DNA from 2 places in the Kitasatospora sp. NPDC041917 genome. Region 2 is predicted to be linked to the other one. Evidence: predicted binding sites of a transcription regulator. Region 2 holds the regulator's gene; the other holds the start of a gene.
What was found. Region 2 encodes HspR, which represses chaperone genes until heat shock. Its sites were predicted from a motif close to TTGAGNNNNNNNNNCTCAA; they were not measured.
Positions count from the first base shown of each region.

Region 1: the regulator HspR is predicted to act here: its motif matches at 3,539-3,557, upstream of lon (endopeptidase La).

Region 1 covers NZ_JBVJBI010000007.1:124,068-129,536, reverse strand. The annotation lists gene ACZ6EM_RS11000 (ROK family transcriptional regulator) at 1-334, opposite strand, end outside; gene ACZ6EM_RS10995 (GtrA family protein) at 353-922, opposite strand; gene lon (endopeptidase La) at 1,066-3,516, opposite strand; gene ACZ6EM_RS10985 (rhomboid-like protein) at 3,721-4,431, opposite strand; gene ACZ6EM_RS10980 (response regulator transcription factor) at 5,049-5,469, shown strand, end outside.
Region 2 covers NZ_JBVJBI010000004.1:102,767-108,235, reverse strand. The annotation lists gene dnaK (molecular chaperone DnaK) at 1-218, shown strand, start outside; gene grpE (nucleotide exchange factor GrpE) at 215-835, shown strand; gene dnaJ (molecular chaperone DnaJ) at 982-2,148, shown strand; gene ACZ6EM_RS06210 (heat shock protein transcriptional repressor HspR) at 2,165-2,695, shown strand; gene ACZ6EM_RS06205 (hypothetical protein) at 2,873-3,862, shown strand; gene ACZ6EM_RS06200 (hypothetical protein) at 3,947-4,132, opposite strand; gene ACZ6EM_RS06195 (TIR domain-containing protein) at 4,440-5,057, shown strand; gene ACZ6EM_RS06190 (hypothetical protein) at 5,065-5,469, opposite strand, start outside.

The DNA of each region.
Region 1 (5,469 bases), on a different contig from region 2:
CCTCCCCGCGCAGGTCCACCACGCAGGCGCCCAGGTGGCGCACCCCGATCTCGGCGCCGAGGCCGCCGGGCCCGTCCGGGTTGAGGCCGAGCGCGGTGCCGGGACGGCCGACCTTGCCGCTGGGCGCGGCGGGGCCCTCCTCGACCACCAGGCCGGCGGCGATCAGCTGTTCGGCGAGCGAGGAGACGGCGGCCCTGGTCAGGCCGGTCCCGGCGGCCACCTCCGCGCGCGAGCGCGGTCCGCCCGCGATCGTCCCGAGCACCAGGGCCAGGTTGGCCCGGCGCATCCCCTGCTGGCTGGCGGGCCCGGTCCGGACCGGGTCCGGCTCACGCATAAGGCTCACCTCGTCCCTTTACGGCACATCCGGTGGCATCCCGGGTGCAGCGTAGTCGGGTTCCGGGGGCACCGTCGTCGGCACCGGGACGGGCTCGGCCCGGGTCCGCCCGGCGGGCGGGACGAAGACCCACCGGCGCATCGCCCGGTAGCGGAACAGCATCGCCACGAAGGTGCCGACGACCATCCCGCTGAGGAAGTCCGCGACCTCCTGCTCGAAGGGCCCGATGTACGGCTCGCGCAGGTCCAGGAGGTAGCGGGAGACCACCAGCGGCACGTCGTTGACGGCGATCGCCACGGCGCTGACCAGGACGAACATCAGCACCTCGCGCTTGTGGCCGGCGGCCCGGAAGGCCCAGCGGCGGTTCAGCACGTACGAGACGACGGTGCCGATCACGGTCGCCACGGTCAGCGCGACCACCGGTTTGTGCTCCAGCACCGTGAACTTGAGCTCGAAGTCGATCACCGTGGTGAGCACGAAGCAGCCGCTCCCGACCAGCAGGAACTTCACCAGCCGGCGGTGGCGCACCAGGAAGGGGCGCAGCCGGTCGGGCACCCGGGCCAGGGCGCGCTGCGTGGGGGACGGCATCTCCGCAGTCTCGCACGCGGGGGTGCCGCCGGCCCTTCAGATCGCCGGTGGCCCGTTCGGGTCGCCGGCGGCCGTCGGACCGGCGGCTCCCGGAGCGCCGGCGCGTGGCCCGGGCCGCCGGTGCGGGCGGCCCGGGCCGGCGGTCAGGCGGCCACCAGCACCGTGGCCCCGGCCGGCTCCAGCGCCAGCTCCAGCACCTCCCGCACGTCCGCCACCGGGTGGACGGTGAGCCGCTCCAGCACCTCGGCCGGGACGTCGTCCAGGTCGGCCTCGTTGCGCCTGGGGATGATCACCGTGGTGACCCCGGCCCGGTCGGCGGCGAGCAGCTTCTGCTTCACCCCGCCGATCGGCAGCACCCGCCCGGTCAGCGACACCTCGCCGGTCATCGCCACGTCGGTGCGCACCCTGCGGCCCGAGAGCAGCGAGGCCAGCGCCGTGGTCATGGTGATGCCGGCGCTCGGCCCGTCCTTGGGGACGGCCCCGGCCGGGATGTGCAGGTGCACGCCGCGGTCCCGCAGCGAGGTGACCGGCAGCTCCAGCTCGGCGCCGCGCGAGCGCAGGTAGGAGAGCGCGATGTGCGCGGACTCCTTCATCACGTCGCCCAGCTGTCCGGTGAGGGTCAGCCCGGTGCCGCCGGTCTCGGCGTCGGCCAGCGAGGCCTCGATGTAGAGGACGTCGCCGCCGGCGCCGGTCACCGCGAGGCCGGTGGCCACGCCGGGGACGGCGGTGCGGCGCTCGGCCGGCTCCTGGGCGGACTCCGGCACGTGGTGCGGCCGGCCGATCAGGGCGCGCAGGTCCTGCGGGCCGACCTGGGCGGGCAGCTCGCGCTCGCCCAGTTCGGCCTGCGCGGCGATCCTGCGCAGCACCCGGGCGATCGAGCGCTCCAGGGTGCGCACGCCCGCCTCCCGGGTGTACTCCCCGGCGAGGCTGCGCAGCGCCGATTCGTCCACGGTGACCTGCCCGCCGCCGAGACCCGCCTTCTCCAGCTGGCGCGGGAGCAGGTGGTCGCGGGCGATGGCGACCTTCTCGTCCTCGGTGTAGCCGTCCAGCCGGACCAGCTCCATCCGGTCGAGCAGCGGCTCGGGGATGGCCTCCAGCACGTTGGCGGTGGCGAGGAAGACGACGTCGGAGAGGTCGAGCTCGACCTCCAGGTAGTGGTCCCGGAAGGTGTGGTTCTGCGCCGGGTCCAGCACCTCCAGCAGGGCGGCGGCCGGGTCGCCCCGGTAATCGGAGCCGACCTTGTCGATCTCGTCGAGCAGGACGACCGGGTTCATCGAGCCGGCCTCCTTGATCGCCCGCACCAGCCGGCCGGGCAGCGCGCCGACGTAGGTGCGCCGGTGGCCGCGGATCTCCGCCTCGTCCCGGACGCCGCCGAGCGCGACCCGGACGAACTTGCGGCCCATGGCGCGGGCCACCGACTCGCCGAGCGAGGTCTTGCCGACGCCGGGCGGGCCGACCAGGGCCAGCACCGCGCCGCCCGCCCGTCGCCCACCGGTACCGCTCGTGGGAAGCGCTCCGCGCTGCCCGTCCCGCGGGCCGCCGACCGGCCCGAGCCCCTGGTCGGCCCGGCGCTTGCGGACGGCCAGGTACTCGACGATGCGGTCCTTCACGTCGTCGAGGCCCGTGTGGTCGGCGTCCAGCACCGCGCGGGCGCCGGCGATGTCGTACTCGTCCTCGGTGCGCTCGCTCCAGGGCAGTTCCAGGACGGTGTCCAGCCAGGTCCGGATCCAGGAGCCCTCGGGCGACTGGTCGGAGGAGCGCTCCAGCTTGTCGACCTCCTTGAGCGCGGCCTCGCGGACCTTCTCGGGCAGGTCGGCGGCCTCGACCCGGGCGCGGTAGTCGCCCTCCTCGTCGGCCGCCTCGCCGTTCAGCTCGGCCAGTTCCTTGCGGACGGCCTCCAGCTGGCGGCGGAGCAGGAACTCCTTCTGCTGCTTGGCCACGCCCTCCTCGACGTCCTTGCGGATGGTGTCGTTGACCTCCTCCTCGGCGAGGTGGTCGCGCAGCAGGGTGAGCGCGTACTCCAGTCGGGCGACCTGGTCGGCCTCCAGCAGCACCTTGAGCTTCTGCTCGGCGGTGGCGAAGGGCGCGTAGCCGATGTTGTCGGCGAGCTCGCCGACGCCCTCGATCTGCGCCACCCGGTCGACGATCTGCCAGGCGCCGCGCTTGCGCAGCCACTGGGTGGACAGCGCCTTGTACTCCTTGACCAGCTCGGCGGCCCGGCCGGCCACCGGAGTGCCCACCGAGGACTCCCGGAACGGCGTGGTCTCCACCCAGAGGGCGGCGCCGGGGCCGGTGGTGCCGGCGCCGATCCGGACCCGGCGCACGGCGCGCACCAGCGCCGCCGGATCGCCGTCCGCCAGCCGGCCGACCTGCTCCACGGTGGCCAGGGTGCCGGCCGCCGCGTACGAGCCGTCCACCCGCGGGACCAGCAGGACCTGCGGCTTGGCGGTGCCGGTGGCGGCGGCCCGGGCGGCCTCGACCGCGGCGCGCACCTCGGCGTCCTTCAGGTCCAGCGGCACGACCATGCCCGGCAGGACGACCTCGTCGTCGAGCGGCAGCACGGGCAGGGTGAGCGGTGTGGACGTCGATGCCATGATCTCTCCCCAGTCAGTGAACTTGAGTCGACCTGACTAAGGCTTGGCGGCCGCCGGATGTTCCCGGCCCTCTGTTCGCCGTGAGCGAACACGCATCGGGCCGGGAAGCCCGCGCCCGACTCCGTCAAGAGAGGGGTGGGCGCACCTCGGGGAATCCCGGCACGAGGCCCCCGGGGCCCGGACGGCCCCGGCCGGCCGGCGGCGTCAACGCGCCGTCCACACCCGCGCGGGCGCACCGCCGGCGGCCGCCGCGACGGCCGGACGCGGCCGGGGCGGGCGCCGCTCGACCCGGCGCAGCCAGCGCCACAGCGCGACCCCGGTGAGCACCGCGGCCGGGTGCCCCACCCCCGTGATCACGTCCTTGTCGGTGGCGATCTGCTGGGCGATCATCAGCCCCGCGCCGCCCAGCGCGAGCAGCCGCCCGCGCCAGGAGAGCAGCCCGGCCACCGCGCCCAGGCAGGCGAGCACGCCGTAGCTGACCCCGATGTCCAGGTGGTCCATCGCCTCGGGCGCCATCCGCCCGGTCTCCACCGCGGTGATCACCACTCCCTGGGAGAGCAGCGTGGCCGCGACGTGCCCGACCGCGAACACCGCCGCCGCCCGGGCCGGACCGACCCTGCGCTCCAGCGGGGCGAGGGTGAGGGCGAATCCCCACAGGTAGGGCATCCACACCTCGCCGGCCACCCAGAATCCGCTCAGCACAAGAGCACGCAAAGGATGCTGGAGCAGGTTGTGCCCGTCCGAGCTGGAGGCCTCCTGCAGCCGCTGGACGAGTTCCGGGTCGGCGAGCCCGGCGAAGGTCGTGGTGGCGCCCACGACGGCGAGGTACCCGAGCGTGAAGGGCGTGCTCCGGGGTGTCGGCACCCGCTCCAGCAGCCACTGGAGGACGCCGGTGCGCAGCCCGAGGCGGAGCATTCCGTAGGGCGCTCCCGCGCCTCCGCACCCGTCGGCACTCCGTCCGAGTCCCGCCATGCCGCCTCCGCTCCACGCCGCAGCCACCGGCTCCCCGCCCGGGCCCAACGTACCGGCGCGCGCCGCGGGTTCCGCCCGGTCGGGTGTTGTCGTGGCCACGGTACGTCGAGGTTCTGAGAGGCACCTGGGAAAAGCCCGTGAAGAACACCGCCGTAGCGGACGGCGGGATTCCCGACATTGGTCCAGACCTTCTCCCCCGCAACGCGGCAGCAGGGCCTCTGACCGGCGACTTGGCGTCAACTGAACTGCATACGTACCGTTACGCAGTGAAAATTCGCCGGGTAAGGTATCGGCCCGTGCCCACTCGTGCAGTGGGTCCGAGGGCGGCCCGACAGCCGGCCCACGGGCCGGAAACGTCCGGTCCACCTGCCGGGAAGCATCCGCTGTCCGTACGCTGCGAAGTGCGCGGGAGAAGTGGGCGGCCGACCATCCGTCCTCGGCTCCCGATCGCGCGACGGGACGGCGGACCCGGCACAGTCCACGACGGAACAAGACTACGAGCGGAGCCCCGCCATCCCCACAGGTGGCCGGCCCGCAGCCCTGGGGGCGGTGGCGTGACCGTGACAGAAATTCAGCAGGACAACCACAACACCGGTGGCACTGTGAGCAGCCAGCGCAGAGTCCTGGTGGTGGAGGACGAGCCCACGATCGCCGAGTCGATCGCCGCCCGGCTGGGCGCCGAGGGCTTCAAGGTCGCCGTGGCCCACGACGGCCCCGGCGCGGTCGACGGGTTCCACACCTGGCAGCCGGACCTGGTGGTCCTCGACATCATGCTGCCCGGCTTCGACGGGCTGGAGGTGTGCCGCCGGATCCAGGCCCAGCGCCCGGTGCCGGTGCTCATGCTGACCGCCCGCGACGACGAGACGGACCTGCTGGTCGGCCTCGGCGTGGGCGCGGACGACTACATGACCAAGCCGTTCTCGATGCGCGAACTGGCCGCCCGCGTCAACGTCCTGCTGCGCCGCGTCGAGCGCGCCCAGC
Region 2 (5,469 bases):
AGCTCAAGGAGGCCCTGAAGGGCGAGGACATCGCGAAGATCCGCGAGGCCTCGGAGAAGGTCTCCACCACCGCGCAGAAGCTCGGCCAGGCGCTGTACGCCAACGCCGACGCCGCTGCCGGTGCCGCCCCCTCCGGTGACTCCGCCCAGGCCAAGGACGACGACGTCGTCGACGCCGAGATCGTGGACGACGAGAAGCCCAAGGGCGGTGCGGCATGACGGACAAGCCGCAGGGCGGTAAGCCCGGCGACGACTCCGCCGCCGAAGAGGCCGTGATCAAGGCTGCCGAGGAGGCCGCCGCGGCCGGCACCGGGGAATCCGGGTCGGACGACCTCGCCACCGCCAAGCGCGAGCTCGCCGAGCGCACCGGTGACCTCCAGCGCCTCCAGGCCGAGTACCAGAACTACCGCAAGCGCGTCGAGCGCGACCGGCTGACCGTCCGCGAGATCGCCGTCTCCAACATCCTGGAGTCGCTGATCCCGGTCCTGGACGACATCGGCCGCGCCCGCGAGCACGGCGAGGTCACGGGCGGCTTCAAGTCCGTCGCCGAGTCGCTGGAGACGGTCGTCGCCAAGCTGGGCCTGCAGCAGTTCGGCAAGGAGGGCGAGCCCTTCGACCCGACCATGCACGAGGCGCTGATGCACAGCTACTCCTCGGACGTCACCGAGGACACCTGCGTGCAGATCCTCCAGCCCGGCTACCGCATCGGCGAGCGGATCATCCGCCCGGCGATGGTGGCCGTCGCGGAGCCCCAGCCCGGCAGCCAGGCGTCCTCCCCGGACGCCGAGCCGAAGTCCGCCGACGCGGACAAGTCCGACGGTGGCTCGGACAGCTGACAACCTGTGACAGCTGACAACCAGTGCGCTGCGGAGTCGTACGCCGGCCAGTACGGCGGCCGGCTCCGCAGCGCTCTGTCAGCAGCCGTTTGCTCACCGGCTGTTGACAGCACAGTGACGATGGACATCGGGAGGTGGCGGAAGCCATGAGTGGCAAGGACTTTGTCGAGAAGGACTACTACAAGGTCCTCGGCGTGCCCAAGGACGCCACCGCCACCGAGATCAAGAAGACCTACCGCAAGCTCGCGCGCGAGTTCCACCCCGACGCCAACAAGGGTGACTCCAAGGCCGAGGAGCGGTTCAAGGACATCTCCGAGGCGTACGACGTCCTCTCCGACGAGAAGCGCCGCAAGGAGTACGACGAGGCCCGCAGCCTCTTCGCCAACGGCGGCTTCCGGGCCGGCGGCGGCCCCGGCGGCAACGGCAGCTACAGCTTCGACTTCGGCGACCTCTTCAGCGGCAGCCAGGGCGGCGCCGGCCAGGCCGGCGGCGGCCTCGGCGACGTGTTCGGCGGCCTCTTCAACCGCGGCGGCACCCGGCAGGCCCAGCCCCGGCGCGGCGCCGACGTCGAGACCGAGGTGACGCTCTCCTTCGAGGAGGCGGTGGACGGCGCGACCGTCCCGCTGCGGATGACCAGCCAGGCCCCCTGCCGAGGGTGCAACGGCACCGGCGCCAAGTCCGGCACCACCCCGCGGGTCTGTCCGACCTGCGTCGGCGCGGGCACCGTCAGCCGCGGCCAGGGCGCCTTCGCCCTCTCCGAGCCGTGCAAGGACTGCCGCGGCCGGGGCATGATCGTCGACGACCCGTGCCCCGACTGCCACGGCAGCGGCCGGGCCAGCTCGGCCCGCACCATGCAGGTCCGGATCCCGGCCGGCGTCCAGGCCGACCAGCGCATCCGGCTCAAGGGCAAGGGCGCCCAGGGCGAGCGCGGCGGGCAGCCCGGCGACCTCTACGTGACCGTGCACGTCGACCCCCACCCGGTCTTCGGCCGCAAGGGCGACAACCTCACCGTCACCGTCCCGGTGGCCTTCCCCGAAGCCGCGCTCGGCGCCACCATCGAGGTGCCCACGCTGAACGGCCCGACCGTGAAGCTCAAGCTGCCCCCGGGCAGCGCCAACGGCCTCACCATGCGCGCCCGCGGCAAGGGCGCCACCCGCAAGGACGGCACCCGCGGCGACCTCCTCGTCACCGTCGAGGTCGTGGTGCCCCAGCACGTCACCGGCGACGCGCTGAACGCCCTTGAGCAGTACCGCGAGGCCACCGCCTCCGACGATCCGCGCGCCGCCCTGTTCCGGGCGGCGAAGGGAGCGTGACGACCAGATGTCCCCGATGTCCCCGATGAACCCGATCGACCCCGACACCCCGATCGGCCCCGGCCTCGGCGGGGGCCTGCCCGGTGCCGGCCCCCGCCGCACCCGCCGCGCCGCCGCGGCCCCGCCGACGTACGTCCTCACCGAGGACACTCCGGTGTACGTCATCTCCGTGGCCGCCGAACTGTCCGGTCTGCACCCGCAGACCCTGCGTCAGTACGACCGCCTCGGCCTGGTCTGCCCCGACCGCACCGCCGGCCGCGGCCGCCGCTACTCCGCGCGCGACATCCAGCAGCTGCGCGAGGTCCAGCGGCTCTCCCAGGACGAGGGCATCAACCTGGCGGGCATCAAGCGGATCATCGAGCTGGAGAACCAGGTCACCGCCCTGCGGTCCCGGGTCGCGGAACTGGTCGACTCCCTGGAGGGCGCCGCCACCGCCCTCCAGCAGCGCGAGGCCGCCGTCCACGCGTCCTACCGGCGCGACCTCGTCCCGTACCAGCCCCCCACCCCGCAGTCCAGCGCCCTCGTCGTCTGGCGCCCCAAGCGCTGACCGAAGCACCCACCGGCCGCCGGCCCCTCCTCTCGGGGGGTGCCGGCGGCTGCCGTGCGGTGAGAGAGTGCGGTCGTATTCCCTCTCCGGGGGACTCACCAGATCTGGCATGCTAAAACTCGTTCAGCACCAGCGCTGATGGGACGCAGGTAGCACGGTAACGGCAAGGAGTCGCGAATGAGTGGACGAGAGCAACCCCTTGCCGCCAGCTTGACCATCCTCTCGCCAGAAGCACGAGAGCTATATCTCGCCGTCATCCGAGGAGACGGCAAACTGCCGTTGGACTCCGATGTCGACCAGGATGATCCCGCGCGGGACGAGCTGGTGAGGATCGGCCTTCTCATACCCGACAGTGATGATCCGAATGTTTTCGTGGCCGCCGACCCCGCGCAGCTCTCGACAAGCCTCAGCCATTCGTGGCAACGTCAGGCACTGGAACTCCTGTCACGCGCCGTATCGCTCCCCTCCGAACTGCAGGATCTGGCCCGGGAATTCCACACCCCGAAGCGGTCCGGAGGATCCATAGAGCATGTACGGGGGAAGGCGCTCATTCGGCAGCGGCTGGAGCAGTTCAGGGGTTCCGGGTTCGAGGAGGCCCTGGCGCTCCAACCTGGCGGCCCCCGGCAGCCGGATCTTCTCGCCGGAATGATCGCATACGATCTTGAGACGCTCCGCAGTGGGACGAAGATGCGGACGATCTACCACGCCAGTACCCGATACCACCAGCCGACCAGGGATTACGTCGCCACACTCGCCCAAGCCGGCGGCCAGTACCGCACTCTTGACGAGCCCTATACGCGGCTCATAGTGATGGACCGGCGCGTGGCGGTGATCCCGATCGACGATGACATGAGCCTCGCGGCCTTCATCTACGACCCGGCCGTCGTCGACTATCTTGCCAATGAGGTCTTCGAGCAGTACTGGAGCCGGGCCCTGGAATTCGAGGGCGACCGCACAGTGCCGCAGCAGGTCGTGTCACGCCTGCGTCAGACGATCATTGACCAGATGCTCGAAGGAACCAATCACCGAGTTATCGCGCGACGCCTTGGAATTAGCGAGCGGACACTGGCCAGACATATAGCCGAAATGCGAGACGACTACAAGGTCGACTCGCTATTCCAACTCGGATATGTCCTCGGCCGAAAGGCGCAGGAGACTTCCGACTGACTCGCCCAGCCGGCTTCAGGCGGGTCCGTTAATACTCTGGCACGCGGCCGTGCAGTTACCCGGCCGTGCAGTTACCGGCCGTGCTCACTGCCAGGAGATGTCGTCTGCGACGCTCACGGCGGCATTGACGGCAATCGCGTCGTGCGAGTCGGCAGCGCTCACGAGAGAGCCGGCACCGAGCACGGCGGCGACGGCAACCAATGAAAGCACAACCACGCGGACAAATTGGTGCATATCAGTCACGCCCTCACTTTTCTGGAGAATCGCCACTAGAAGCGTCAAGCAGGATAACGGTCCACATGGTGCCACGCCAGGGGGAGGCTGTCACCTGCTTCCGCATGCGGGGGTGTGCGTCATCTCTCTGCCAGTCATCCAGATGACACAGGCCAACCCTGGACGCGACACGGAGATGCGATGGACGATCAGTTCGCCCTCAATGGTCTCGGCAGGGCGCCACACCTTGCCAATGTACCGTCAAATACTAAACCGTTCAGCAGCGGCATCAGTCCACCGAGCAGACCACATCCAACGCATCGCCGACACTCACTCCCCCGGTCGGCCTTTCCCCGGAGTCGACATGACCGAGCCCTACCTGCGTCACCACGACAGCCAGGCCCCTGAGGGTCGGCGTGCACGTGTGTTCCTGGCCGCCCCGCTGATGCGACTGACCGGGCCGGCCGACAGCGTGGTGACCCTCGCCAGCCGGACGCGGCTGACGACGCTCCGCACCACCCTCCTGCGCAGCGGTGCCGCCGTGTACAGCGCGCACCACAGCGACGCCTGGACCATCTCCGGCCGCGCGCCGGAGCCCCGCGTCCCCTCCGACTTCCGCGCCCTCCAGTCCGCCGACCTCGTGTTCGCCTACGTCGGTGCCCCCCTCTCGGCCGGCGTGAGCCTGGAGCTCGGCTGGGCGTCGGCGCTGCGCAAGCCGATCGTCCTCCTGGTCGACGAGGCCATCACCCACAACCCGCTGATCGCCACCATCGAGCAGGTCGCCCCCGTCCTGCCGCTGGTCTTCGACGACACCTGGTCGCAGGAGGCCCTCAACCACACGGTCGAGACCGCGCTCGACTGGGCGGGCATGGCGCTCTCCCTGCGCGAGGGCTTCTGGACCGCCCCCGGCGAGCAGTTCAACGTCCCCCGGCAGCAGCCCGCCGTCCCCGGCTACTGGCCGACCGGCGCCGCCACCGGCTGAGCGGCGGCTACCCACCGGACTCCCCCGTCCGGGATCCCCGCATCCGCCGGCCCGACCGGAACAGCGCCTCCGCGTCGTACAGCTCACGCAGCCGGGCGATGTGACCGGCCACCGTGCGCTCGCTCAGCCCCGTCCGGTCGGCTGCTCGCCCGCTGCGTGAGGCCGCGGGCGAGCAGCCGACCGACCTGCTCGTGGGCGGCGGGCTCCATCGAAGTGGCCGCCGGGGCAACCCGATCCACGACCTGCGCCTGCTGCCACTGTTGTTCGAAGACCCCGACCGGGTAGGCCGGCATCGCGGGGCTTCGACGAGAGCGACGACCGTGTTGTCGGGAGCCGCCGGGATCACGGCCACGGTGGGGTCGAAGACCAGGAAACGGGTGAAGGGACGGTCCAGTACCCGGATCGCGCAGCC